Cohaesibacter gelatinilyticus: one gene and its partner. The main gene of each other region encodes a partner of the protein of the gene in region 2 in a complex. Links are inferred from orthologs where the notes say so. Each region holds a gene or a part of one and is shown on either strand. Other genes may lie near its edges.

What was found.
Region 1: the proteins of tig (region 2) and rpsG are in contact, whole or in part, in a crystal structure (PDB 3GTY), measured with the Thermotoga maritima proteins. The link is inferred for Cohaesibacter gelatinilyticus from one-to-one orthologs. Residues at the interface, in WP_004081061.1 of Thermotoga maritima: Glu122, Val124, Val129, Leu130, Tyr133, Glu188, Gly259, Ile262, Tyr263, Glu266, Ser270, Glu273, Gln274, Glu277, Arg308, Gln311, Ile312, Ser315, Tyr316, Glu325, Arg329, Arg336, Leu363, Phe366, Trp367, Arg373, Leu377, Arg381, Leu384, Glu387; in WP_004081843.1 of Thermotoga maritima: Lys34, Lys52, Lys55, Glu59, Arg62, Gln63, Glu66, Asn67, Lys69, Val71, Arg95, Ala109, Lys110, Lys111, Gly112, Arg113, Pro114, Glu117, Glu121, Ile124, Ala125, Tyr127, Asn128, Asn129, Thr130, Gly131, Lys135, Asp139, Arg142, Met143.

What each region holds. Positions count from the first base shown.
Region 1 is NZ_OBEL01000001.1:1,778,126-1,787,847, forward strand. Bases 7,023-9,722 are described here. They hold rpsG (30S ribosomal protein S7), read right to left. Parts: upstream 8,758-9,722; coding sequence 8,287-8,757; downstream 7,023-8,286. Other genes in these bases: fusA (elongation factor G), read right to left, coding at 7,023-8,268; rpsL (30S ribosomal protein S12), read right to left, coding at 8,782-9,153. Outside these bases: rpsQ (30S ribosomal protein S17), read right to left, coding at 1-23; rpmC (50S ribosomal protein L29), read right to left, coding at 34-234; rplP (50S ribosomal protein L16), read right to left, coding at 254-667; rpsC (30S ribosomal protein S3), read right to left, coding at 699-1,415; rplV (50S ribosomal protein L22), read right to left, coding at 1,415-1,795; rpsS (30S ribosomal protein S19), read right to left, coding at 1,795-2,073; rplB (50S ribosomal protein L2), read right to left, coding at 2,084-2,917; CRO57_RS07995 (50S ribosomal protein L23), read right to left, coding at 2,942-3,235; rplD (50S ribosomal protein L4), read right to left, coding at 3,232-3,852; rplC (50S ribosomal protein L3), read right to left, coding at 3,852-4,556; rpsJ (30S ribosomal protein S10), read right to left, coding at 4,581-4,889; tuf (elongation factor Tu), read right to left, coding at 4,953-6,143; more of fusA, read right to left, coding at 6,193-7,022.
Region 2 is NZ_OBEL01000001.1:1,508,161-1,524,122, forward strand. Bases 13,105-15,962 are described here. They hold tig (trigger factor), read right to left. Parts: upstream 15,280-15,962; coding sequence 13,930-15,279; downstream 13,105-13,929. Other genes in these bases: CRO57_RS06790 (ATP-dependent Clp protease proteolytic subunit), read right to left, coding at 13,105-13,229; CRO57_RS06805 (NAD(P)H-hydrate dehydratase), read right to left, coding at 15,738-15,962. In the rest of the region: CRO57_RS06715 (NuoB/complex I 20 kDa subunit family protein), read right to left, coding at 1-563; CRO57_RS06720 (NADH-quinone oxidoreductase subunit A), read right to left, coding at 533-898; CRO57_RS06725 (carbohydrate kinase family protein), read left to right, coding at 1,417-2,538; CRO57_RS06755 (ASCH domain-containing protein), read left to right, coding at 3,679-4,140; CRO57_RS06760 (ABC transporter ATP-binding protein), read right to left, coding at 4,168-4,938; CRO57_RS06765 (FecCD family ABC transporter permease), read right to left, coding at 4,935-5,996; CRO57_RS06770 (ABC transporter substrate-binding protein), read right to left, coding at 6,067-7,218; CRO57_RS06775 (HU family DNA-binding protein), read right to left, coding at 7,584-7,877; lon (endopeptidase La), read right to left, coding at 8,191-10,623; ATP-dependent Clp protease ATP-binding subunit ClpX, read right to left, coding at 11,011-12,279; more of CRO57_RS06790, read right to left, coding at 12,573-13,104. UniProt on the Bacillus subtilis protein: Involved in protein export. Acts as a chaperone by maintaining the newly synthesized protein in an open conformation. Functions as a peptidyl-prolyl cis-trans isomerase.

The DNA of each region.
Region 1 (9,722 bases), 260 kb from region 2 along the record:
CCTTGCAATACTCGTTTAGGCATCTCGTCCTCCTTATTCTGCTGCCGCTGCACGCTTCTCACGTGCAATGGTCATCAGGCGTGCAATGTCACGACGAACCTGTCGTACACGCACGGTGTTTTCCAACTGACCGGTTGCAGCCTGAAAGCGCAGATTGAACTGCTCTTTCTTCAGCTTTACCAACTCATCAGCGATCTGGTCCGACGTCATCGCGCGGACATCTGATGCTTTCATGGGTTTATCCCTTCACACCTTAGTCGGCGATGCGCTGTACGAAGCGTGTCTTGATAGGCAACTTCGCAGCAGCAAGCCGCATGGCTTCCCGAGCAACATCGTTCGGTACGCCATCAATTTCAAACATAATGCGGCCCGGCTTCACACGAGCTGCCCAATATTCAGGAGAACCTTTACCTTTACCCATGCGGACTTCGGTAGGTTTCTTGGATACAGGCACATCAGGGAAGATGCGGATCCACACGCGACCGGCACGTTTCATGTGACGGGTCATAGCACGACGCGCAGCCTCGATCTGACGAGCGGTGATACGCGCAGGCTCTTGAGCCTTCAGGCCGTAGGCGCCAAAATTGAGCTCGAAGCCCCCTTTTGCAACGCCATGAATGCGGCCCTTGTGCTGCTTGCGATATTTTGTGCGCTTTGGTTGCAGCATTGATTTTCTCTCTTACCTCAGCTGGTACAAATCAAGCAGCGGGCTTATTACGCCGACGCTGGTTGTTGTTGCCACCTTCCTGGCCCGCAAGTGCACGCTTCTCAGACGCCATGGGATCGTGTTCCATGATTTCGCCTTTGTAGATCCACACTTTAATGCCGGAAATGCCGTAAGCCGTCAGAGCTTCTGCAGTACCGTAATCGATATCGGCACGCAGAGTATGAAGCGGTACGCGGCCTTCACGATACCATTCGGTACGAGCGATTTCTGCTCCACCCAAACGGCCAGCGCAATTGATACGAATGCCTTCGGCACCCATACGCATTGCAGACTGAACGGCACGCTTCATAGCACGACGGAATGCGACACGACGCTCCAGCTGCTGAGCAATAGACTGAGCAACCAGGTTTGCATCGGTCTCTGGCTTGCGCACTTCAACAATGTTGATATGCACATCAGAGTCCGTCAGTTTGCCAACCTTGCGACGAAGTTTCTCAATATCAGCGCCTTTACGGCCGATAACGATGCCCGGACGTGCAGAGTGAATGGTCACACGGCACTTCTTATGTGGGCGTTCGATCACGATCTTGGAAACAGCAGCCTGCTTGAGAAGCTCGGACAGCATGTTCCGAATAGCGTAATCTTCATGAAGAAGAGCACCATATTCGGTTTTACCAGCATACCAGCGAGAATCCCAAGTCCGGTTGATGCCCAGACGAAGACCAATCGGATTTACCTTATGACCCATCAGGCTGTCTCCTCGACTTCACGAACAACGATCGTCAGGTTGGAGAAAGGCTTGAGGATCTTGCCAACACGACCACGAGCACGTGGCTGCCAGCGTTTCATGACCAAAGCCTTACCAACATAGGCTTCTGCAACAACCAATGCATCAACATCCAACTCGTGGTTGTTTTCAGCATTAGCAATCGCAGATTCCAAACATTTCTTAACATCACGAGCAATGCGCTTGGATGAGAAAGTCAAATCAGCCAGAGCTGTATCGACTTTCTTACCGCGAATCATTGCAGCGACAAGGTTCAGTTTCTGGGGAGAAACACGAAGCATACGGCTTACTGCCTTTGCTTCATTGTCTTTCAATACGCGTGCGCGTTTTGCCTTACCCATTATTTCCTCCGAGCCTTTTTATCAGCACCATGACCGTAGTAGGTGCGGGATGGAGAAAATTCACCGAACTTGTGTCCCACCATCTCTTCAGAGATGAGGACAGGTACATGTTTCTGGCCGTTATACACACCAAAGGTGAGTCCAACGAAGTGAGGCAAAATGGTAGAGCGACGGCTCCACGTTTTGATCACTTCGTTGCGGCCGGAAGCGCGAACCTTGTCTGCCTTCTTCAGAAGGTATCCGTCTACAAACGGACCTTTCCAAACAGAACGTGCCATCGGTTAACCCTTATTTCTTGCGCTGATGACGACTACGAACAATAAACTTGTCGGTCGTCTTGTTGCTGCGAGTACGCTTACCCTTGGTAGGCTTACCCCATGGAGAAACAGGATGACGGCCACCAGAAGTACGGCCTTCACCACCACCATGTGGGTGATCTACTGGGTTCATAGCAACACCACGCACCTCTGGACGTTTACCCAACCAGCGGGAACGACCAGCTTTACCGTGATTAATGTTCGAATGCTCGGGGTTGGATACAGCACCGACGCTTGCCATGCAAGTGCCAAGTACCAATCTTGTCTCCCCGGAGTTCAAACGAATGATCGCATAACCCTGATCACGACCCACCAACTGTGCATAAGCCCCGGCAGAACGGGCGATCTGACCACCTTTACCAGGCTTCAGCTCGACATTGTGGATGATCGTGCCAACTGGCATGTTCGCCAAAGGCATTGCGTTGCCCGGCTTGATGTCAGCAGATTCGCTGGCAATCACCTTGTCCCCTGCAGCAATACGCTGTGGAGCCAGAATGTATGCCTGCTCACCATCTGCATAATTCACCAGTGCGATGAATGCAGAACGGTTAGGATCATATTCCAGACGCTCAATCGTGCCTTCTACGTCAAACTTGCGACGCTTGAAGTCGATCATGCGGTAGGTACGTTTATGACCACCGCCGCGGCGGCGGGACGTAATACGACCTGTGTTGTTGCGGCCACCAGACTTGGTCAAACCTTCAGTGAGTTTCTTGACCGGCTTGCCCTTCCAAAGGCCAGAACGATCAACAATCACCAATTGGCGCTGTCCAGGGCTAGTGGGTTTAAAGGTCTTGAGTGCCATGACTTCAGCCTATCCCAAAATTCCTTAAAGACCAGTCGTGACGTCGATTGACTGACCATCTTCGAGGGTCACAATCGCTTTTTTCACGTCTACCTGCTTGCCGACAATGCCTTTGAAACGCTTCACTTTACCCTTACGGACCAAAGTGTTAACGCTTTTGACTTTGACAGAAAACAGCGCTTCAACAGCGGCCTTGATTTCTGGTTTAGTCGCATCCTGGGATACATTGAAAACAACCTTGTCCTGTTCGGACTGAATGGTTGCCTTCTCAGTAATCACTGGGCTGCGGATGATATCGTAATGACGAAGGTTGGTCATTTGAACCGTTCCTCCAGAGCATCGACTGCGGCCTTGGTCAGAACCAGAGTGTCGCGACGCAGAACATCAAGAACATTGATGCCCTGAACTGGCAACACATCGATACCGACGATATTGCGAGCAGCTTTAGCAAAGTTGCTATCGACTTCCTGACCAGCAATGAACAATGCGTTCTCGATGCCAAGACCTTTAACCTGTGCAGAAACTGCAGCAGTCTTAGGTGCATCAGCCTTCACATCATCAAGAATGATCAGAGATTCATTCTTCAACTTGGAAGACAGAGCATGTTTCAGCGCCAGCGCACGAACTTTCTTTGGCAGCGCAATCGCATGATCGCGAACAACTGGACCAAAGGCACGACCACCACCACGGAACTGAGGCACTTTCTTGTTGCCGTGACGAGCGCCACCGGAGCCCTTCTGGCGAAGGTACTTCTTGGTGGTGCCAGTGATTTCAGCACGTGTCTTGGTCTTATGGGTGCCGGACATCCGTTTCATCTGTTGATAACGAACCATACGGGCCAGAATATCGGCACGTGGCTCAAGACCAAAGACTTCATCAGAAACGGATACAGAACCCGCATCCTTACCATCGAGGGTTTTAACTTGCAGTTCCATTATTCTTCGCCCTCCTTAGCAGCAGCTTCAGCTGCACGGACAGCGCCAGGAACAGGTGCCTCGGCAGGACGCGCACGTTTTACCGCATCCTTGATCAGGATCCAGCCGCCTTTGGAACCAGGAACAGCGCCCTGAACCAAAACCAGACCACGCTCAGCGTCGGTCTTGACGACCTTCAGGTTCTGGGTGGTGACACGGGTAGCACCCATGTGACCGGCCATCTTCTTACCTTTGAAGACCTTACCAGGATCCTGACACTGACCGGTAGAACCGTGAGCACGGTGGGAGATGGAGTTACCGTGCGTTGCACGACCACCACCAAAGTTGTGACGCTTCATGGAACCGGCAAAACCTTTACCGATAGAAGTACCAACAACATCCACATGCTGACCAGCTACATAATGATCCGCAGTCAGCTCGGAACCAACCTCAATGAGGTTGTCTTCGCTTACACGGAACTCAGCCACTTTACGTTTCGGCTCAACTTTAGCCACTGCAAAGTGGCCGCGCATCTGCTTCGAAACGTTTTTAACTTTGGCTTTACCTACACCCAACTGAAGTGCAGTATAACCATTTTTTTCTACAGTTCGCTGAGCAACAACCTGGCAATTCTCAACTTTGAGAACCGTCACTGGTACATGTTCACCAGTTTCGGTATAAATGCGGGTCATTCCCAACTTCTGTGCGATCACACCAGAACGCATGGCTACTCTCGCCTTTCGCTCAAGTTAGAGCTTAATTTCAACGTCCACACCGGCCGCAAGATCAAGCTTCATGAGGGCATCAACCGTCTGCGGGGTCGGGTCGATAATATCGAGAAGACGCTTATGCGTGCGGATCTCGAACTGCTCACGGCTTTTCTTATTTACGTGCGGCGAACGGTTGACAGTGAACTTCTCGATCCGTGTTGGCAGCGGAACCGGGCCGCGAACATTGGCGCCGGTACGTTTCGCAGTGGAAACAATTTCCTTAGCCGAAGTATCAAGAATGCGGTGGTCGAATGCCTTGAGGCGGATTCGAATATTCTGACCGTTCATAATTTAATCCTCAAAAGACCGGGGTGCATCTGGATGCATCCTTATGCACCCCTGCCCTAATGATTACTCGACGATAGAACCGACGATGCCGGCACCTACGGTACGGCCACCTTCGCGGATAGCGAAGCGCAGCTTTTCTTCCATAGCGATTGGCACGATCAGCTCAACATTCATCTCGACGTTATCGCCAGGCATAACCATCTCGGTACCTTCGTTCAGGGTAACAACACCCGTCACGTCAGTGGTACGGAAATAGAATTGTGGACGATAGTTGGTGAAGAACGGAGTATGACGACCGCCTTCTTCTTTCGTCAGGATGTAAGCTTCTGCTTTGAACTTGGTGTGTGGAGTAACGGAAGCTGGTGCACACAGAACCTGGCCACGCTCGACATCTTCACGCTTGGTACCACGCAGGAGAACACCAACATTGTCACCAGCTTCACCGCTATCAAGCAGCTTGCGGAACATTTCAACACCGGTACAGGTGGTTTTCTGGGTGTCTTTGATACCGACGATCTCAATCTCGTCACCAACATTGATCACGCCACGCTCAACACGACCGGTTACCACAGTACCACGACCAGAGATGGAGAATACATCTTCGATAGGCAGCAGGAATGGCAGATCCTTTGGACGCTCTGGAGTTGGGATATAATCGTCAACAGCAGCCATCAGTTCCATGATTGCTTCACGGCCGATTGCAGCGTCACGGTTCTCAACAGCAGCAAGAGCAGAACCTTTTACGATAGGAATATCGTCGCCTGGGAACTCGTAAGAATCCAGCAGTTCGCGAACTTCCATTTCAACAAGCTCAAGCAGCTCTTCGTCATCAACCTGATCAACTTTGTTCAGGAACACTACCAGAGCAGGAACACCAACCTGACGGGCAAGCAGGATGTGCTCACGCGTCTGTGGCATTGGGCCGTCAGCTGCAGAACAAACCAGGATAGCACCGTCCATCTGAGCAGCACCGGTGATCATGTTCTTCACATAGTCAGCGTGACCTGGACAGTCAACGTGAGCATAGTGACGGTTCTCTGTCTCATACTCAACGTGAGCAGTAGAGATCGTGATGCCGCGAGCTTTCTCTTCTGGCGCACCGTCAATCTCATCATAAGCCTTAGCCTCAGCACCGCCCTTTTCAGCAAGGGTCATGGTGATAGCTGCGGTCAGGGTGGTTTTACCATGGTCAACGTGACCAATCGTGCCGATGTTTACATGCGGCTTATTACGTTCAAACTTTTCCTTAGCCATAGGAAATAGCTCCAGTTTAGAATTTCATTAAGTGCGTGAAGCGTGAGGTTTAGGCATATTTTGCCTGAACCTCGTCTGCAACGGCCTGCGGCACTTGTGAATAGTGATCAAACACCATGGAATACTGAGCACGACCCTGGGACATGGAACGAAGATTGTTCACATACCCAAACATGTTCGCCAGTGGAACCATGGCAGTGATGACGGTTACAACACCACGAGCTTCAGTGCCGGAAATCTGACCGCGGCGAGAGTTGATGTCACCGATGATGTCACCCATATATTCTTCAGGGGTAACAACTTCGACTTTCATCATTGGCTCAAGCAGCTTTGGACCAGCGGCACGACAACCTTCGCGGAAGCCCGCGCGAGAAGCGATCTCAAAGGCAAGAACGCTGGAGTCAACGTCATGGTATGCACCATCAGTCAGCTCAACTTTCACGTCTACCATTGGGAAGCCAGCGATAGGACCAGAGGTCATAACGGACTGGACGCCCTTCTCAACACCAGGGATGTATTCTTTTGGAACGTTACCACCGACAATAGAGCTCTTGAATTCGAAACCAGCGCCTGGCTCGTTTGGCTCAATTGTCAATTTCACGCGAGCGAACTGACCAGAACCACCAGATTGTTTCTTGTGGGTGTAGTCAATGTTCTCAGAGCGAGAAATGGTTTCGCGGTAAGCAACCTGCGGAGCACCAATTTGCGCTTCCACCTTGAATTCACGTTTCATACGATCAACAAGAATATCAAGATGCAGCTCACCCATACCAGCGATAATGGTCTGACCGGATTCTTCGTCAGTCTTCACGCGGAAGGATGGATCCTCGGCAGCCAGACGATTCAGGGCAAGACCCATCTTCTCCTGGTCGGCCTTGGTTTTAGGCTCAACAGCAATTTCGATAACTGGATCCGGGAATTCCATACGTTCCAGAATAACCGGGCGCAGTGGATCACACAGAGTATCACCAGTTGTAGTGTCTTTCAAACCAGCGATCGCAACGATGTCACCAGCATGTGCCTGCTTGATGTCCTCACGAGAGTTGGAGTGCATCTGAAGCATACGACCAACGCGCTCGCGCTTTTCCTTCACGGTATTGAGAACGGACGTACCAGTCTCAAGAGTACCGGAATAGATGCGGCAGAAAGTCAAGGAACCTACAAACGGGTCGTTCATGATCTTGAACGCCAGCATGGAGAACGGCTCTTCGTCAGACGCTTCGCGAGTGGTTTCCTCTTCGGTCTTAACATCAACGCCCTTGATGGCTTCAATTTCGACCGGGCTAGGCAGATAGTCTACCACTGCGTCAAGCAAAGGCTGAACACCTTTGTTCTTGAACGCGGTACCACAGAGGATAGGAACAAACTCGTTGGCAATGGTGCCCTTGCGGATCAGTTCCATGATCTTTTCATTGGATGGCTCATCACCCTCCAAATAGGCTTCCATCGCTTCTTCGTCGCATTCAACAACACTCTCAATAAGAGTTTCGCGATATTCAGCAGCCTGATCTACGAGCTCGGCAGGAATATCGCCAATCTCGAATTTAGCGCCCAGAGACTCTTCCAGCCAGATGATTGACTTCATCTGAACCAGATCGATAACACCTGAGAATTCGCTCTCAGCGCCAATCGGCAACTGAAGGCAAAGAGCAGTCGCACCGAGGCGCTCCTTGACCATGTCAACGCAGCGGAAGAAATCAGCACCAAGCTTGTCCATCTTGTTGACAAAGATCATCCGAGGAACGTTGTACTTATCAGCCTGACGCCAAACGGTCTCGGTCTGCGGCTCAACACCAGCATTGGCGTCAAGTGCACAAACCGCACCATCGAGAACACGCAAGGAACGCTCAACTTCAATAGTGAAATCAACGTGACCTGGAGTATCGATGATGTTCAGACGCTTTTCGCGCCAGAAACAGGTGGTAGCAGCAGAGGTAATGGTAATACCACGCTCTTGCTCCTGCTCCATCCAGTCCATGGTAGCTGCGCCATCATGAACTTCGCCAATTTTGTGGCTTTTACCGGTATAGTAGAGGATACGTTCCGTAGTGGTCGTCTTACCAGCATCGATGTGAGCCATGATGCCGAAGTTACGATAGTCCTCAATCTTGTGGCTGCGTGCCATGACTTCGCCCCTAAAGGTTTACCAGCGATAATGCGAGAAGGCACGGTTGGCTTCGGCCATACGGTGCGTATCTTCGCGTTTTTTAACTGCGGAACCGCGATTGTTAAACGCATCAAGAAGCTCGCCAGAAAGACGATCAATCATGGTGCGCTCATTCCGGCCGCGAGCGGCGGAAATGATCCAGCGGATAGCCAGGGCCTGCTTGCGTTCAGTACGAACATCAACAGGAACCTGATAGGTTGCACCACCAACACGGCGGGAACGAACCTCAACAGAAGGCATTACATTTTCCAGAGCAGTGTGAAACACCTCTACTGGATCCTGCTTGAGTTTACCTTCGACAGAATCAAGAGCACCGTAAACAATCCGTTCAGAAACGGACTTTTTACCATCCAGCATGATGCTGTTCATGAATTTGGAAATAACGATATCACCGAACTTCGGGTCCGGGTTGATAGTACGTTTTTCTGCACTATGGCGACGTGACATGTGACCTGTACTCCAAAGAACGGCTTATTTAGGCCGCTTCGCGCCATATTTGGAACGACGCTGCTTACGGTCTTTAACACCCTGGGTATCGAGAACACCACGCAGAATGTGGTAACGAACACCAGGCAAATCTTTTACACGTCCGCCGCGGATCATCACAACGGAGTGTTCTTGAAGGTTATGGCCCTCACCAGGGATATAGCCGATAACTTCAAAACCGTTGGTCAAGCGAACCTTGGCAACCTTACGCAAAGCCGAGTTAGGCTTTTTAGGCGTAGTGGTATAAACGCGCGTACAAACGCCCCGCTTCTGTGGGCAGGCCTCCATGGCCGGTACTTTATTTCGCTTTACCGGCGCCTTGCGCGGCTTGCGAATAAGCTGGTTAATGGTTGGCATATAGCGTGCCTTTCAGATCTCTCTGAACGAATTACCAAAAATGCACCGTCCGCACGCACAAAAGCGCACCATCGCACGACTTCTGCCGCGAACAGCACTGTGAAAACCAGAGGATCACGGAAACCCGCGATCATGAGCCAGTCAATCTCAGCTTCATTTTAATGGACAGCGTTTAAATCGATTTGGTTCAAAGACGTGTCGTCTCTGATTGGATCGGTTTACCGCCTGTCCGAGAAGTGGCGCGAACATATGCCGAAGAACTCGCCTCGTCAACCCCCTATGCAAAGATTCAGGGGAGCTACGAGCTTGCTATGCGAGAGGGTAATATTATTTCAAAAAAAAGCACGATTAAACAATAAATGAATTGGAAAATTTCCAACGGTTAGAATCGGCTAAATCCCTAACAAAAATACAAGATCAAAGAGGGCTTAACAGAAATATGACCACAGATTCGAAGATGCGAATCCCTCTCCTGCTGATCATTGGAATCCAACTCGATTCTCACCCGGAAGGCAGATCATCGTCCAGAATTCAAACAACAAAAAAGGCCGCCCAAATGAGCGGCCTTT
Region 2 (15,962 bases):
AATAGCATCACACCATAGAGAAGCGCTTCGGCCGTCGGAGGACATCCGGGGACATAAATATCCACGGGAACCACCCGGTCGCATCCGCGTACAACACTGTAGGAATAGTGATAATAGCCACCGCCATTGGCGCACGAACCCATGGAGATCACATAGCGTGGCTCTGGCATCTGGTCATAAACCTTGCGCAAAGCCGGAGCCATCTTATTGGTCAGCGTACCGGCAACGATCATCACGTCAGATTGGCGCGGGGAACCGCGAGGCGCGAAACCGAAACGCTCACAGTCATAACGCGGCATGGACATTTGAATCATCTCGACCGCGCAACAGGCAAGACCAAACGTCATCCACATCAAGGATCCGGTGCGCGCCCAATTGATCAGATCATCCGTTGCAGTGACAATAAATCCCTTGTCGGACAATTCTTCATTCACTTGCATGAAGAACGGATCTTCCGCACCGATTGGCTTACCGGTTTTCGGATCCAGGATTCCCTTCGGCTCAGGCGAAACCAGAGTCTGATTTTCAGTCATCAATCCCACTCCAAGGCTCCTTTTTTCCATTCATAGATGAAGCCGATGGTCAACACACCCAGGAAAATCATCATCGAAACAAAACCGAACATGCCCAAATCACCAAAGGCAACCGCCCATGGGAACAAGAAAGCAACTTCCAAATCGAAAATGATGAACAGGATTGCGACAAGATAGAAGCGCACATCAAAGGTCATACGAGCATCGTCAAACGCATTGAAGCCACATTCATATGCCGACAATTTTTCCGGATCAGGATTTTTATAGGCAAGCAAGAAAGGGGACACAAGCAGCGCCAGTCCGATAACAAGCGAGATACCGATGAAGATAACGATGGGAAGGTATTCCCTTAGCAGGTCTTCCATAGTGTTCCGGTCCTCAATGCCCAGCAAGACGGTCAATCTGATGCCCCAGATGTGACCCCGAGACTCCCTAGGCGTTTCAAAATAGAATCAAGAGCACATCCAGCTAAGATGTATCACTTGTTGGTGGCACGCTTAAAGCAGCGACCGCAAAGAGGCAAGAGCAAGTGTGCAAATTTGTCACATTTAAACCCATACTAGCCTAACGATCCGACCCTCCTGTGACTAAACTCTGAAAGTCGTAACAGGTTGACCAAATAACGAAACTACCCCAGCTTATCCTATGCAGATCCGTTTGTCAGTTTTTGACCAAAATCATATTCTTGTCGGAAACCCGACATTCGAACGCGCCATCCACAACATTCAGACATCCCGTACTGTTACCGGTAACAGTTTTCACCTCCGCCTCGAAAAACACCTGTAAATTCTTTCGCAGACACTCGCTTTTCACTTGATCCATACATCATAGAGCCTAACCTGTTTTTGAGAAATCTCATCCCCATTCAGGTGGAACAAAGCAAATGAAGACAGCTACCATTGGTTCTGCCATGATCGACATCATCACCGTTGTCGCCGATCATGACATTGAACGCATATCCATGACCAATGCCGACAATTCCTTCCTCATGCTGGAACAAGGTCGCAAGATCGACGCCCTTAACATAACTACCCATGTTGGCGGCGGCGCAATCAACGCAGCGGTAGCCTTTGCCCGTCAGGGACACGAAACAACACCAACGGTAAAAATCGGCAAAGATCTGGAAGGAAAACAGGTTCAGGCTCTATTGGACAGAGAGGGACTGAAAACCAGCAACCTCATGCAGACAGACAAAGCCACCACCGGTCGCTCTGTCATAATCGCCTCTCATGACCGCAACGCATCCATTTTCACCATGCGCGGCGCAAACTGCCTGATTACGGAGAAAGAGATCACGCAAGAGCTATTTGCCGGCATAGATCTTCTGCACATCGCACCAATGTCGAACGAATCTGCAGATGCCTTCCCCGCGATTGCAAAACGAGGCAAAGAAGCAGGCGCATTTGTTGTTGCCAATCCAGGCAAAAGACAGATCACGCGCAGAGGCGAAGATCTTCTTGGCTCCATTCAGAATCTTGATCTCATCAACATCAACCGCCATGAAGCCGAGACACTCCTTCCCTTGCTGATGAAACAGACAAAAGGCTCTGCAATCAAATCCATCCAGATATCAGACGATCACGCGTCCGGCCTGCTAACACGCGGGCTTTTGAATGAACATCATCATTGCACACTTGCAGGCTTCATGAGCGCTATTCAAAATCTTGGCTGCCGCCACGTTCTGGTAACTGACGGCACAGGCGGTGCATATCTGGCAACACCGGAGGGCCTCTATCATTGCCCAATTTTGAAAACAGAGGTAAAAGGTTCCGCTGGCGCAGGTGACAGCTTCACATCCACGTCCGGCCTACAGTTGGCCGCAGGAACAGAACCTGCAAAAGCTCTACAGCTGGCTTCAATCAATGCATCCAGCGTGGTGGAATATGTCGACACCCAAACAGGCCTGCTATCCATGGACGAATTGAAGAAGCGCCTCAAGATCCATGTCGACAAACTACCCATTCAATTCTGGCCATGGCAGCAAGAGCCCCGGCAACTCAATTGAAATGAACACCTTTAACAGTCACATCAACAATACTTCAAAACCCTGCTGAAGTCGGCAGGGTTTTCTATCAATAAAATCTGCAACACTAAGGAAATATGGATACGAAAAAACGCCTCACTCATCCGAGCGGGCGTTCACGGGAAAGTGGCGAGAGTGACGGGACTCGAACCCGCGACCTTCGGCGTGACAGGCCGACGCTCTAACCAACTGAGCTACACCCCCAATAACGTGGGCCAGATTATCTGGTCAGACAATCCAGAAGTGGCGAGAGTGACGGGACTCGAACCCGCGACCTTCGGCGTGACAGGCCGACGCTCTAACCAACTGAGCTACACCCCCACAACAGGGTTACAAGATATCTCGCCACAAGATATCTTGTTTGGAACAGGGTGGCGAGAGTGACGGGACTCGAACCCGCGACCTTCGGCGTGACAGGCCGACGCTCTAACCAACTGAGCTACACCCCCCTACCCGGACCACATGATGAAGCGTTTTTATACGCTCCGTTCGTGTGGAGTGGCGCTGAAATACGACGCCGGTCACTTGAAGTCAAGCACGCAGTAAACTCTTTCTGTGTGTATTTCACATCTATGTCGCAAACTGGCAGAAAGCTGGCCAAAATCAGATGTGGACGAGCCTGCAGATTTGTAGCACCACCAAACCACCTTTTCTTCTCCTCTCAAAAGAAAGTCTCAAAAATCAATGCTCTGAAAACAAATACTGAATCGACATGCATCCAAACCCATATTTGATATTTGTTTGCAGCAGACAGAAGAGAATTGTTTAAAGGAGTTATCGCCCAATCAGATATTCAGATTTCCCCAAGGAATAAAAATCCTTGTCATTTTTTTGTTGCATGTCTGGTTGCCAACCCCTAAAAGCACCTCACACGAAATGCAGAGCGGGTGATTAGCTCAGCTGGTTAGAGCACCTCGTTTACACCGAGGGGGTCGGGAGTTCGAATCTCTCATCACCCACCATTTCTGCAGAACCGTGAAGGGTGATTAGCTCAGCTGGTTAGAGCACCTCGTTTACACCGAGGGGGTCGGGAGTTCGAATCTCTCATCACCCACCATTTCTTGCCTACATACTTGAACTATGCAAGTCGCCTCTATCCGACGGCATGTGCTTATCTGTGAAATGAATTCCTCTTCTCAAAAATTCCTGCATGCCTATCTGGCAACCCTTCCCTTACCCTTGCGACAAAAAGAACGTGCGGTTCACTACGACTATTTTTGTGCAGACGAAGAAAATGCCAATATTTGCGCCGAACTGATCAAACAGGGCGAAAAACGAGCGACCTGCGGACTGACGCGCTGGTATGATCTGGGAAAGGAGCAACAGATCAAGGCTGGCGACTTGATGGTCGTACAGGATTGGAACCGTAATCCCGTTTGCATAATTGAGTTCACGAATATCCAGAAATGCGCTTTCAAGGACGTCGACGCCAGCTTCGCGATTGAAGAAGGGGAAGGCGACAAAAGCTATCACTGGTGGAGAAAGATCCACTGGGACTTCTTCACCCGCGAACTGGCTGAGATTGGCCAATCCATGTCGGAAGATGAAATGCTCAGTCTTGAGCATTTCAAGTTGGTTTATTGATAGCAATCGGCACAGTCAAATACGCCATCAGGGCAATTGCGCATCCACATAATAGGTACCAAGACTGGATTTCTCGATAGAGGCCCGAATGCGATAGGTCTCGTTAAGAGCCTCAAGCCCCAAGATCTCCCGTGGCTCCCCATCTGCCAAAACCCGCCCTTCCCGGATCAGAACCAGGCGATCGCAAAATTTTGCAGCCAGATTTAGATCATGCAATGCCGCCATCACGATGATATCGAACTCCTTTGCCGCATCGCGAATGGCAGAAAGGATAGATAATTGATGATGCAAATCCAACGCACTGGTCGGTTCATCCAGCAAAAGCAGTTTTGGTTTGCGAACCAACACTTGCGCGACAGCCACCATTTGCGATTGTCCGCCACTTAGCGCTCCAATTCCCCTATCCGCCAAATGACAAAGGCCAAGCATGGATAGAATATTGGAAACCTTGTTCAAGTGATCTGCGCCAACCCGCCATCCTGTTGTTTGCTTTAAGGCAAGCAATACACTTTCAAAAACCGTAAGAGCAGCGTTGCAGCCAATGCTCTGCGGCATATAGGCAACTTGACGGGCCCTTTGCTTGCGCCGCATGGACAAGATATCCTGATCATCAAGGCTCACATAACCTGATCGCGGCCTCACAATACCTGTCAGGCTCTTGAAAAAGGTAGATTTTCCAGCCGCATTGGGTCCAATAACACCAACCATCTCACCAGATTTCATGTCGTCGATACTGACGTCATGAAGAATTTGCTGTCTCCCATAACCCGCGTTGAGACTTGATATCTGCAAACTCATGACAAGCGATCCTTTCTGGTCGAAAGAATAACCGAGACGAAGATAGGTACGCCAATCAATGCCGTTATGATGCCAATAGGATATATCACCCCGGGAGTGATGCTTTTGCTGACAATGGATGTAACGGACATAGCCAAGGCTCCAACCAGCGCAGAAAGCGGAATGAAGAAACGCTGATCTTCACCCACAATCATGCGGGCAATATGGGGCCCAACCAGACCAATAAACCCGACCGCTCCGACAAATGCCACCGCAGTTGCCGCCAGAAAAGAAATCAGTATCAGCATCTCTATTCGCAACCGGGAAACATCTATACCAAGACTGATGGCACTTTCCTCGCCCATCCTCAATGCCGTCAGTTGCCAGGTACGGAACAGTGAAAAAGGAACAGCTACGGCGAGCAATAAAACCGCGATGGAAATCTTGTCCCAACTGGCACGCGATAGCGAACCCATCATCCAGAAAATGATACGTGCCAGCTGATCTTCCGATGCAATATACTGCATCATGGCAAGTGCCGCATTGAACGTAAAGAAGATGGCGATACCAAACAATATCATGGTCTCGGCCCCTACCCCCTTCAATCTGGTCGCAAACAATATGAAGGCACAAGTCCCAAGAGCAAACAGAAAGGCATTCAATGTCACGATCAGATGGCCAACATTGGGTATGATGCTCCAACCCAATACAATGGCTAGGGATGCGCCGAAACTTGCAGCACTGGAAACGCCAAGGGTGAAAGGTTCAGCCAGAGGATTGTTCAAAATCGTCTGCATTTGCGCACCGGCCACAGACAAGATGGCACCAACCACAATTGCAGTGACAGCAACTGCGATCCGGTAATCCCAGATCACCACTTCCATCTGAACGCCATGGGATGCCTTATCCCATAAAACATCCCATATGACGCTAACAGGGAAATCACCCGGACCATTGGTAATATCGATAAAAAAGCTAATCACTAAAAGTGCAAACACGACACCGAGCGTACCAAATCGTCTTGCTATCCGCCCACGATAGCGAGCTTGCATATGATCGCTTTCAATTGCAATCACCATGAAATCATCTCCTGATCCGAAATAAAAGCCCTGCCCACCGAATGCAGACAGGGCCACTTGGTTTTACGCTCTATTTTTCGAGGGTGCCCCAAAAGACACCGCTATAATCGATTGGTAGAAAACGGTCATGCAGCTCGGTAAAGGTTTTTTCTGGTTCAACATCCTTGAATTCATCCGGATAGAACCATTTCGCAAATGTCTGCAAAGCAACAAAATGATATGGGCTGTTGTAGAATTGGTGATAGATGGAGCGGAAATTACCGTTTTTGACCGCCTTCAACTCCTCCCAACCTTTGCGAGCAGCCAGATTGCCAAGACGTTCCTGGACCATCTTGTCATCAGCCTCATAGCCAAACAGAACGGCGGTGGTCGCTGGGTTTGCTTCTGCCCAATTGGCACCGGTACCAATGATCACATCAGGGTCATCAACGAAAATGGCTTCCGGGTTGACCTTGCCGCCATGACCGGAAAACTTCTTGCTACCCCAATTGGCTCCACCAGCAAGATCAACCAGACGGCCGAGATTGGCATCTCCAAAGGTACTGCAGCATTTATCCGGATTGTAACCGGCAGCTCGCTCTACAAAAACGACAGGACGATCAGATTCCTTGATCTTCTCAACCCGGTTCAACACCGTCTGCATATTCTGGATATAGAAGTCGATGAATTCATCAGCCTGTTCCCGACGGTCCAGAACACGCCCCAGAAGTTGTAGGCTTGGGACAGTATTTTGTGTCGGGCGTTGGCGGAAGTCGACAAAGAGAACGGCTACTCCTGCTTTTTCGAGCTTTTCCAGCAGTCCACTCTCCTGCGCCTGCAACAACTTGCCCAAATTGAGGATCATGACTTCAGCACCAGACGCCACAACGGCCTCCAAGCTGAACTCACTGGAATACGGGCTACCGAAATTCTTGATCTTGTCGACGGCAGGAAATTTGGCTTTATATTTACGATAATGGTCTGGATCAAAACGGATCAGATCGTCTTTCCATCCCACCACACGCTCAAACGGATTTTTCCGATCCAACAACGCGATTGAATAGATCATCCGTCCCTCACCCAAAACAATCTTGGACGGATTCTTTTCCAGGGAAACACTACGACCGGCAATGTCAGTCACTGTAATTTTCTCGGCCAGCGCAGATGTACTGCCCAAACCAGCAACAAGACCAACAATTATGGCAGCCTTGGCAACCAGGTGAAACAAACTATTGTTTTTCATGAGGTATCCTTTAACAGAGTCAAAGTCTGCAGATGAGTAACGAGCCCAAAGGCACCCCGCAAATAATTATAATATGAGTATAAGAGTCAATTTAAAATCTGTTCAATTTCACCACTTTGCCATTCACTTCATCTGATACGCAGATTTCCCCAATCGCATCACCGGCCAAACCTGTTGTGATATCAATGCGTTGAAAATATTCATAAAATCGGAAATACAAGCAGACGCATGTTCTATGTCCTCGGGGTTTTTATGTGGAAGATCCCAAGACCAACAGATAATCTTCCATGCTATGTGTCACCAAACAAAAACCCCCGGCGCTTTTCAGCGACCGGGGGTCTTTAAATCCAGCTACAGCGGCAAGATTAGCCGTTCACGGCATCCTTCAGGCCTTTACCAGCCTTGAACTTAGGAGTCTTGGACGCAGGGATCTGAATGGTTTCACCTGTACGTGGGTTACGGCCTTCGGTCGCAGCGCGCTCAGTTACAGAGAAATTGCCAAAGCCGATGACCCGAACTTCGTCACCACCCTTGAGGGTGGAAGAGATGGTGTCGAACAATGCATCAACTGCATCGCCAGCCTGCGCTTTAGTCAGACCAGACTTGTCAGCAACGGCAGAGATCAACTCATTCTTATTCATAGTTTCTTCCTTCTCGATGTAATAACGAATGCCTCTTTGCAACCAGGCAATTCTTCGTCATCAGAATCAAATTCACCAGATTCATTTCCAGACGTGAACTTGGACAATCTGGCTAAATCACTCAGAAATCAAGGCCAAAATTCGCGGAATTCCGCCATTTTTCAAGCTTTAAACAAAAAAGAATGCTTGACCTTTCATAAAAAAGGCGCATCTAGCACCAGATGCGCCTTTTCAGCAGAATGTTTTGCAGAACAACCTCATTTTCCCACAGACAAAATCCGAAAAATTGGCGGATTTCAGGGATTCTCAGGTCATTAATCAGAATCAAAACCTAATGCTGCATTGTGGCAGAACTCTCATTCTTTGCCTCAAGGGCCTTCTTCTCCAGCAGCGCGGCCTCTTCATCCCATTCGATGGCGACAGGCTGGGAGACAAGCGCATGCTCCAGTACCTGGCCAACATTTGAGACAGGAATGATCTCCAGACCATTTTTTACATTATCCGGAATATCGGCCAGATCCTTGGCGTTTTCCTCCGGAATAAGAACGGTCTTGATACCACCACGAAGCGCTGCCAGCAGCTTTTCCTTCAAGCCGCCGATTGGAAGAACACGACCACGCAGGGTGATTTCACCTGTCATGGCGATATCCTTGCGCACTTCAATACCGGTCATCAGCGAGACAATCGCCGTTGCCATGGCAATACCAGCAGATGGACCATCTTTTGGTGTTGCACCTTCTGGCACGTGAACATGGATATCCTTGCGATCAAAGACCGGAGGTTCGACACCGAAATCCACGGCACGTGAGCGAACATAGGATGCCGCTGCCTGAATGGATTCCTTCATCACATCACGCAGGTTACCAGTAACGGTCATCTTGCCTTTACCCGGCATCATGACGCCTTCAATGGTCAGCAATTCGCCTCCCACTTCAGTCCAAGCCAGACCAGTGACAACACCAACTTGATCTTCCGATTCAACCTCACCAAAGCGGAAGCGCGGCACACCAAGGAACTCCTCGACATTGTCGACACTTACCTCAATGCGGTCCTTTTTGCTCATCAAGAGCTCCTTGACCACCTTCCGTGCGAGTTTCATCATCTCGCGTTCGAGGTTACGTACGCCCGCTTCACGGGTGTAAAGCTGAACCACCTTGCGAAGACCAGCATCATCCAGCGAGAACTCCTTCTCTTTCAGACCATGGTCTTTCATGGCTTTCGGAATCAGGTGACGACGCGCAATCTCGACTTTCTCATCTTCGGTGTAACCAGCAATACGGATCACTTCCATACGGTCCATCAAAGGTGCCGGGATGTTCAGTGTGTTAGCTGTGGTGATGAACATGACATTGGACAGGTCATATTCCACTTCCAGATAATGATCCATGAAAGCATGGTTCTGTTCCGGATCAAGCACTTCCAGAAGCGCAGAAGACGGATCACCACGGAAATCCATACCCATCTTGTCGATCTCATCGAGCAAGAAGAGCGGATTGGCCTTCTTGGCCTTCTTCATGGATTGAACGACTTTGCCCGGCATGGAACCGATATACGTCCGACGATGTCCACGAATTTCAGCTTCATCACGTACACCACCAAGGGCCATACGAACGAATTCACGGCCGGTTGCCTTGGCGATGGACTTGCCAAGAGAGGTCTTACCAACACCTGGAGGTCCTACCAGACACAGGATCGGGCCTTTCAGCTTGTTGGTACGCTTCTGGACGGCCAAGTATTCAACAATACGTTCCTTGACCTTCTCAAGACCGTAATGATCTGTATCCAGCACATCTTCAGCCTTTTCCAGATCAACCTTGACGCGGGTTTTCTTGCCCCAAGGAATACCAATCAACCAATCCAGATAGTTGCGCACCACGGTCGCCTCAGCGGACATCGGGCTCATTTGCTTGAGCTTCTTCAGCTCAGCATCGGCCTTCTCGCGGGCTTCCTTGGACAGCTTGGTTTTCTCGATGGCCTGTTCCAGCTCTTTGATCTCATCTCCACCTTCTTCAGAATCACCCAATTCCTTCTGAATGGCCTTCATCTGCTCGTTGAGATAATATTCGCGCTGGGTCTTCTCCATCTGACGTTTCACGCGTGTGCGGATACGCTTCTCCACCTGAAGAACGGAAATCTCGCTCTCCATAAGGCCAAGGACCTGCTCAAGACGCTCAACAACGCTGACGATACCGAGAATTTCCTGCTTTTCCTGGATCTTGATAGCCAGATGAGAAGCAACGGTATCAGCAAGCTTGGAATAATCTTCAATCTGTGAAACTGCACCGATGACTTCCGGAGAAACCTTCTTGTTCAATTTCACATAATTTTCAAACTCGGTCGCAACGGAACGCGCCAAGGCTTCCACTTCTACCTTATCACCGTCTTCTTCCGGCAAAATGGTAGCGGTCGCTTCGAACAGATCCTTGCGATCAGAGAATTCATCCAGTGATGCACGGTCCAGACCTTCAACCAGTACCTTTACAGTTCCATCTGGCAGCTTCAGCAGCTGCAATACGGTGGCAAGGGTACCAATCTTGTATATATCCTGCGGCGCAGGATCATCATCACCGGCATTCTTTTGGGTAACAAGCAACACCTGCTTGTCGGACTGCATCACCTCTTCCAATGCGCGAATAGACTTCTCGCGACCAACGAAGAGAGGCACAATCATATGAGGGAAGACAACAATGTCTCTGAGGGGCAGGACGGGATACATGGTCCCGGCCGTTGGATCTCCATCAGTAATATGGGTTCCTTCGGTCATGCTCTCCTACCTTTCTGTTTTGTCCCTTGCATAATAGCCAAGGGATATTCCAAATGCGGCACACAATGGCCCGCCTGAAGCCGATACAAGGCCTTTTCGCTACACAGCCCAAAAGTCCGATCAGTGTCATCGGCGACGATTTGTGGCAAAGACTCAAAACCAACTCTCACCACGGTATCATCCTAGGTGGGGCTTGCCTCAATAACTTTCAAGGCACTCCACAATTACAATGATGTGAATGTGAATAAGCCCGCCAACAAAATTCAGCTTCCTCAGATATCAGCATGTGATTCTTGAGGAAATCCCTTGAGAATCGTTATCCCAACCTAACCGACAAAAAAGGCGACCCTGAGGCCGCCTTTTTCAAACTCACTATACCTGATTGGATCAGGCAGAAGTTGACTCGGCCTCGTTCTGAATATCGCTATAGATATAGAGCGGTCTTGCCTCTCCCTTGACGACATCGCCAGAGATGACAACCTCTTCCACACCTTCCATTCCAGGCAGCTCATACATGGTGTCTAGCAAAATGCCTTCCAGAATGGAGCGCAAACCACGAGCACCAGTCTTACGTTCAATCGCCTTGGCAGCAATAGCGCGCAACGCGTCTTCGTGGAATGTCAGACGAACACCTTCCATCTCGAACAGCATCTGATACTGCTTGACCAAAGCGTTCTTTGGCTCGGACAGAATGGTGATCAGCGCATCTTCATCCAGATCTTCCAGTGTTGCCAGAACAGGCAAACGACCAACAAATTCAGGAATCAGACCAAATTTTAGCAGATCTTCCGGCTCAAGTTCCTTGAACAATTCGCCGACGCCACGCTCTTCAGGATCTTCCACCTTGGCAGAGAAGCCAATGGAGGTGTCATTCCCACGAGCAGAGATGATCTTATCGAGGCCAGCAAACGCACCACCACAGATGAACAGGATGTTCGCTGTATCCACCTGCAAGAATTCCTGCTGCGGATGCTTGCGACCACCTTGTGGCGGAACGGAAGCAACAGTGCCTTCCATGATCTTCAACAGAGCCTGCTGAACCCCCTCGCCGGACACATCACGAGTGATGCTTGGGTTATCGGACTTGCGGGAGATCTTGTCGATCTCATCGATATAAACGATACCACGTTGAGCCTGTTCAACATTATAGTCGGCAGACTGAAGAAGCTTCAGAATGATATTCTCGACATCTTCACCAACATAGCCAGCTTCTGTCAATGTGGTCGCATCGGCCATGGTGAAGGGCACGTCAATGATACGCGCAAGTGTCTGTGCGAGAAGCGTTTTACCGCAACCGGTCGGACCAATCAGCATGATATTGGACTTGGCCAGTTCGATGTCGGCATTCTTTTTACCATGCGCGAGACGTTTGTAATGGTTATGAACCGCAACAGACAGCACGCGCTTGGCTTGCGCCTGACCGATTACATAATCATCCAGAACTTCGCAAATCTCTTGTGGCGTTGGAATGCCATCCTTGGATTTCACCAGAGAAGATTTATTCTCTTCACGGATGATGTCCATGCATAATTCGACACATTCATCACAGATGAACACAGTTGGACCTGCGATCAGCTTGCGCACTTCATGCTGGCTCTTACCACAAAAGGAGCAGTACAGCGTATTCTTGTTATCGCCACCACCGGCCTTACTCATGTAATTGCCTCTTTTCGGTTATCAATCGGGCCTAAGCCCCTTACCAGTCTCAGTTTATGGTGCCTGACAAACACTGCAAGCAAAACCAGACCCTAAAATTGGCACCAAGAGTATTATTTTACTACAAAATAGAACACTTGGTACCCGGTTCATATGTTTCTGTTAGCTTGGCCATCAAAACTTCAATATTCGCTTAACAGCAACCAGTTGTAGCCAGCTTCCCCAGAAAGATGCGATTTTTCAATCACCAAGCTTAATCAAACTTTGCCAGATTCATCCGGCAAAGTGCGTGATCAGCTTTTATCCTTGTCGCCTTCGGACTTTTCGGAATCTTCGGCCAATGTCTCACGGCTCTCGACAACACGGTCGACCAAGCCCCATTCCTTGGCTTCATCGGCCGTCATGAAATGATCGCGATCAAGTGTCGTTTCAACCGTGTCGTAGTCCTGACCACAATGCTTGACATAAACTTCATTCAAACGGCGCTTCATTTTCAGAATGTCTTCCGCATGACGCTGAATATCAGAGGCCTGCCCCTGAAAGCCACCGGAAGGCTGATGCACCATGATGCGAGCATTTGGTAGCGCAAAACGCATATCCTTGTGACCCGCGCATAGCAACAGTGAGCCCATGGAAGCGGCTTGTCCCATACAAAGGGTCGCAACAGGGGGTTTGATGAATTGCATGGTGTCATAAACCGACATACCAGCAGTCACCACACCACCTGGACTATTGATATAAAGAGAAATCTCTTTCTTGGGGTTATCTGCTTCCAGAAACAAAAGCTGGGCACAGATCAAGGTCGCCATATGATCCTCGATCGGTCCAGTCACAAAAATGATCCGCTCTTTCAAAAGGCGGGAATAAATATCATAGGCGCGCTCACCACGGTTGGATTGCTCCACAACCATCGGCACCAGATTCATCGCAAGATCGATTGGATCCTTCATCACTCTTCCTCGTCGCAAGACCAAACTTCAATTCAAATTCTCGGCAACTGGATTTAACAAATCCAACTGCGAAAAATTTGCTCATCCCAGACCATACCGCGAGAAAGTTAGAAATTCCCTCTCAACGGCAATCTGCATTCGAATCACACCAACATGGTGTTTTCCAGATAAACGCAGGAACATAAATAATTTACTGACGAATATGCAGATAGCCGAGCATTCCAACCATACAGAGGAAAATATGGAACAAATGCACAGCCCTACTAAATAGGATTCTCTCTATCCCGATCAAGTCCTGCCCCAAGAAAAGGTTACTCTATCCAGCAACTCTTCAAGCATCATACTCCCCAGACAAAGCATGGATCATTGCTCAGTTTATATAGGGAGCGATAACTGATGAGAGAAACAGGGTCAGGCCAACCCATATCAATCCTACAAAAAACCGAAAAATATTCTTCCGCTTTTCAATGAAAATGGATTGCCCTCGCTCTTCATAATAATTGTGAGGCGTTTTGCAACACTGGCACCATGGAAACAACACACAAGACAAGCGGAAGGCCAATATTGGCAATATACAGAAACCGAAAGAAATATTTCCAAATCTCGCCATCGATCATCCGACAACCTCACCTAGAGACAAGAAAAGCGCCCATAGCCAAAGCTAGGGGCGCCTTCAGAATTTTCAACCGACGAGAAGACTTTATTCTTCGTCTTCAGAAACCAAGGTTTCCAGTTCTTCTTTGGAGACGGTCTTGTCTTCGACTTTGACCAGCTCCAGAAGATAGTCAACAACCTTCTCTTCGAAGATTGGAGCGCGAATGGAAGCCAGAGCTTCAGCATTCTGGGTGTAATATTCGAACACCTGACGCTCCTGACCTGGGAACTGCTGCGCACGGGACATGATGCCGCGCTGAACTTCTTCGTCAGAAACCTGGATTTCGTTTTTCTCACCGATTTCAGAGAGAACCAGTCCCAGACGTACGCGACGTTCCGCGATGGTCTGATATTCTTCCTTGGCTTTCTCTTCAGTGGTGTCTTCGTCTTCGAAGGTCTTGCTGTTTTCGTTCATTTCAGCAGTCACTTGCTGCCAAATGTTGTTGAATTCCTGCTCCAGCAAGGTTGGTGGAACGTCGAACTTGTGCAGCTCGTCCATCTTGTCCAACAGCTGACGCTTAACACGCTGGCGGGTCATGGAACCATATTGAGAGGTGATCTGATCCTTGACCACTTCCTTCAGTTTTTCCATGGATTCAAGACCAAGCTTGGAAGCGAATTCATCATCCATTTCCAACTCACCAGGAGCTTGAATTTCTTTGACAACAACATCGAACTCGGCATCCTTGCCAGCCAGATGCTCAGCACCATAATCAGCAGGGAACGTCACCTTGATGGTTTTCTCATCACCAGCTTTGCAGCCGATCAACTGATCTTCAAAGCCAGGAATGAACTGACCAGAACCCAGAACCAGCTGAGCATTCTCATCGGCACCGCCTTCAAAAGGCTCACCGTCAACCTTGCCAAGATAGGACATCTGAACACGGTCTTTATCTTCGGCTGCGCCTTCTTTTGTTTCAAAGGGACGAGAGCCTTCAGCAATCATATTGAGGCGCTCTTCAATCTCAGCTTCCTCAACTTCAACGACCGGGCGCTCGATCTCAACACCGGAAACATCAGCAACTTCGATGGCTGGCAGAATCTCATAGACGATATCAAAAACCAGATCGGCTTTTGCATCCATGATTTTATCGGCTTCGTCCTGATCTTCGGTCAGTTTGTACTGAGGCTGCATGGCAGCTTTCTCACTACGCTCTTCCAAAGAGGTGCGAGTGGTCTCACCGATCAGCTCCTGCACGATATCGCCCATCAGAGCTTTCCCGTGCAGTTTGCGGACATGAGATGCTGGCACTTTGCCCGGGCGGAAACCATTGATCTGGATCTGCCCTTTGATCTCTTCAATCTTGCTCACCAGACGAGCTTCAAGATCAGAAGCAGGAACAACGACGTTCAATTCGCGTTTCAGTCCTTCGGACAGGGTTTCAGTCACCTGCATATCAATCTGCTTTCGTAGTTAGATCAAATTTCTGTACTCTTGGGGAGGTCGTGCATCGTCCTCACCCTTTCACTTGCTGATTCACCTGTCGCCCAACGAAGAGAGGCCGCCGCAGCAGCCACACTTCAATCCAGCCACCCCCGAACCAACAAAGCAAGGGAGAGATTTGGTACGGGTGGAGGGACTTGAACCCCCACGGCTCGCGCCACCAGAACCTAAATCTGGCGTGTCTACCAATTCCACCACACCCGCACATTTGGCGCCCAGCGCCAGCAAATCGAGCGGGGCCTCTATAGCAATAGCTTTTCAAAAGAGCAAAGACATTTTCTGCATTTGCCCCCAATTCCCCACACATATAAGAGAATTTGACAAAAAAGTCACCTTTTCCCCTGATTTATTGCGCTAAAAAGCCATCTCAAACCAGCAATCAAAGCAAAAAAAGCCCCCCACTTTTTCAGTTATTCTCCAAAAAGTCTGGCAAACAACATCGGCATACAATCCGGCAGGTCTTCAGATATCAACCCGGCACCAAGTATCTTGCCTGCTTCTTTGTGAAACCAGACTGCGGCACATGCTGCTTCAAAGGGAATCATGCCCTGCCCGGCGAGACCTGCTACGGTTCCAGCCAAAACATCCCCCGACCCGGCGGTTGCCAAATACGGAACACCATCAGACTGAATGAC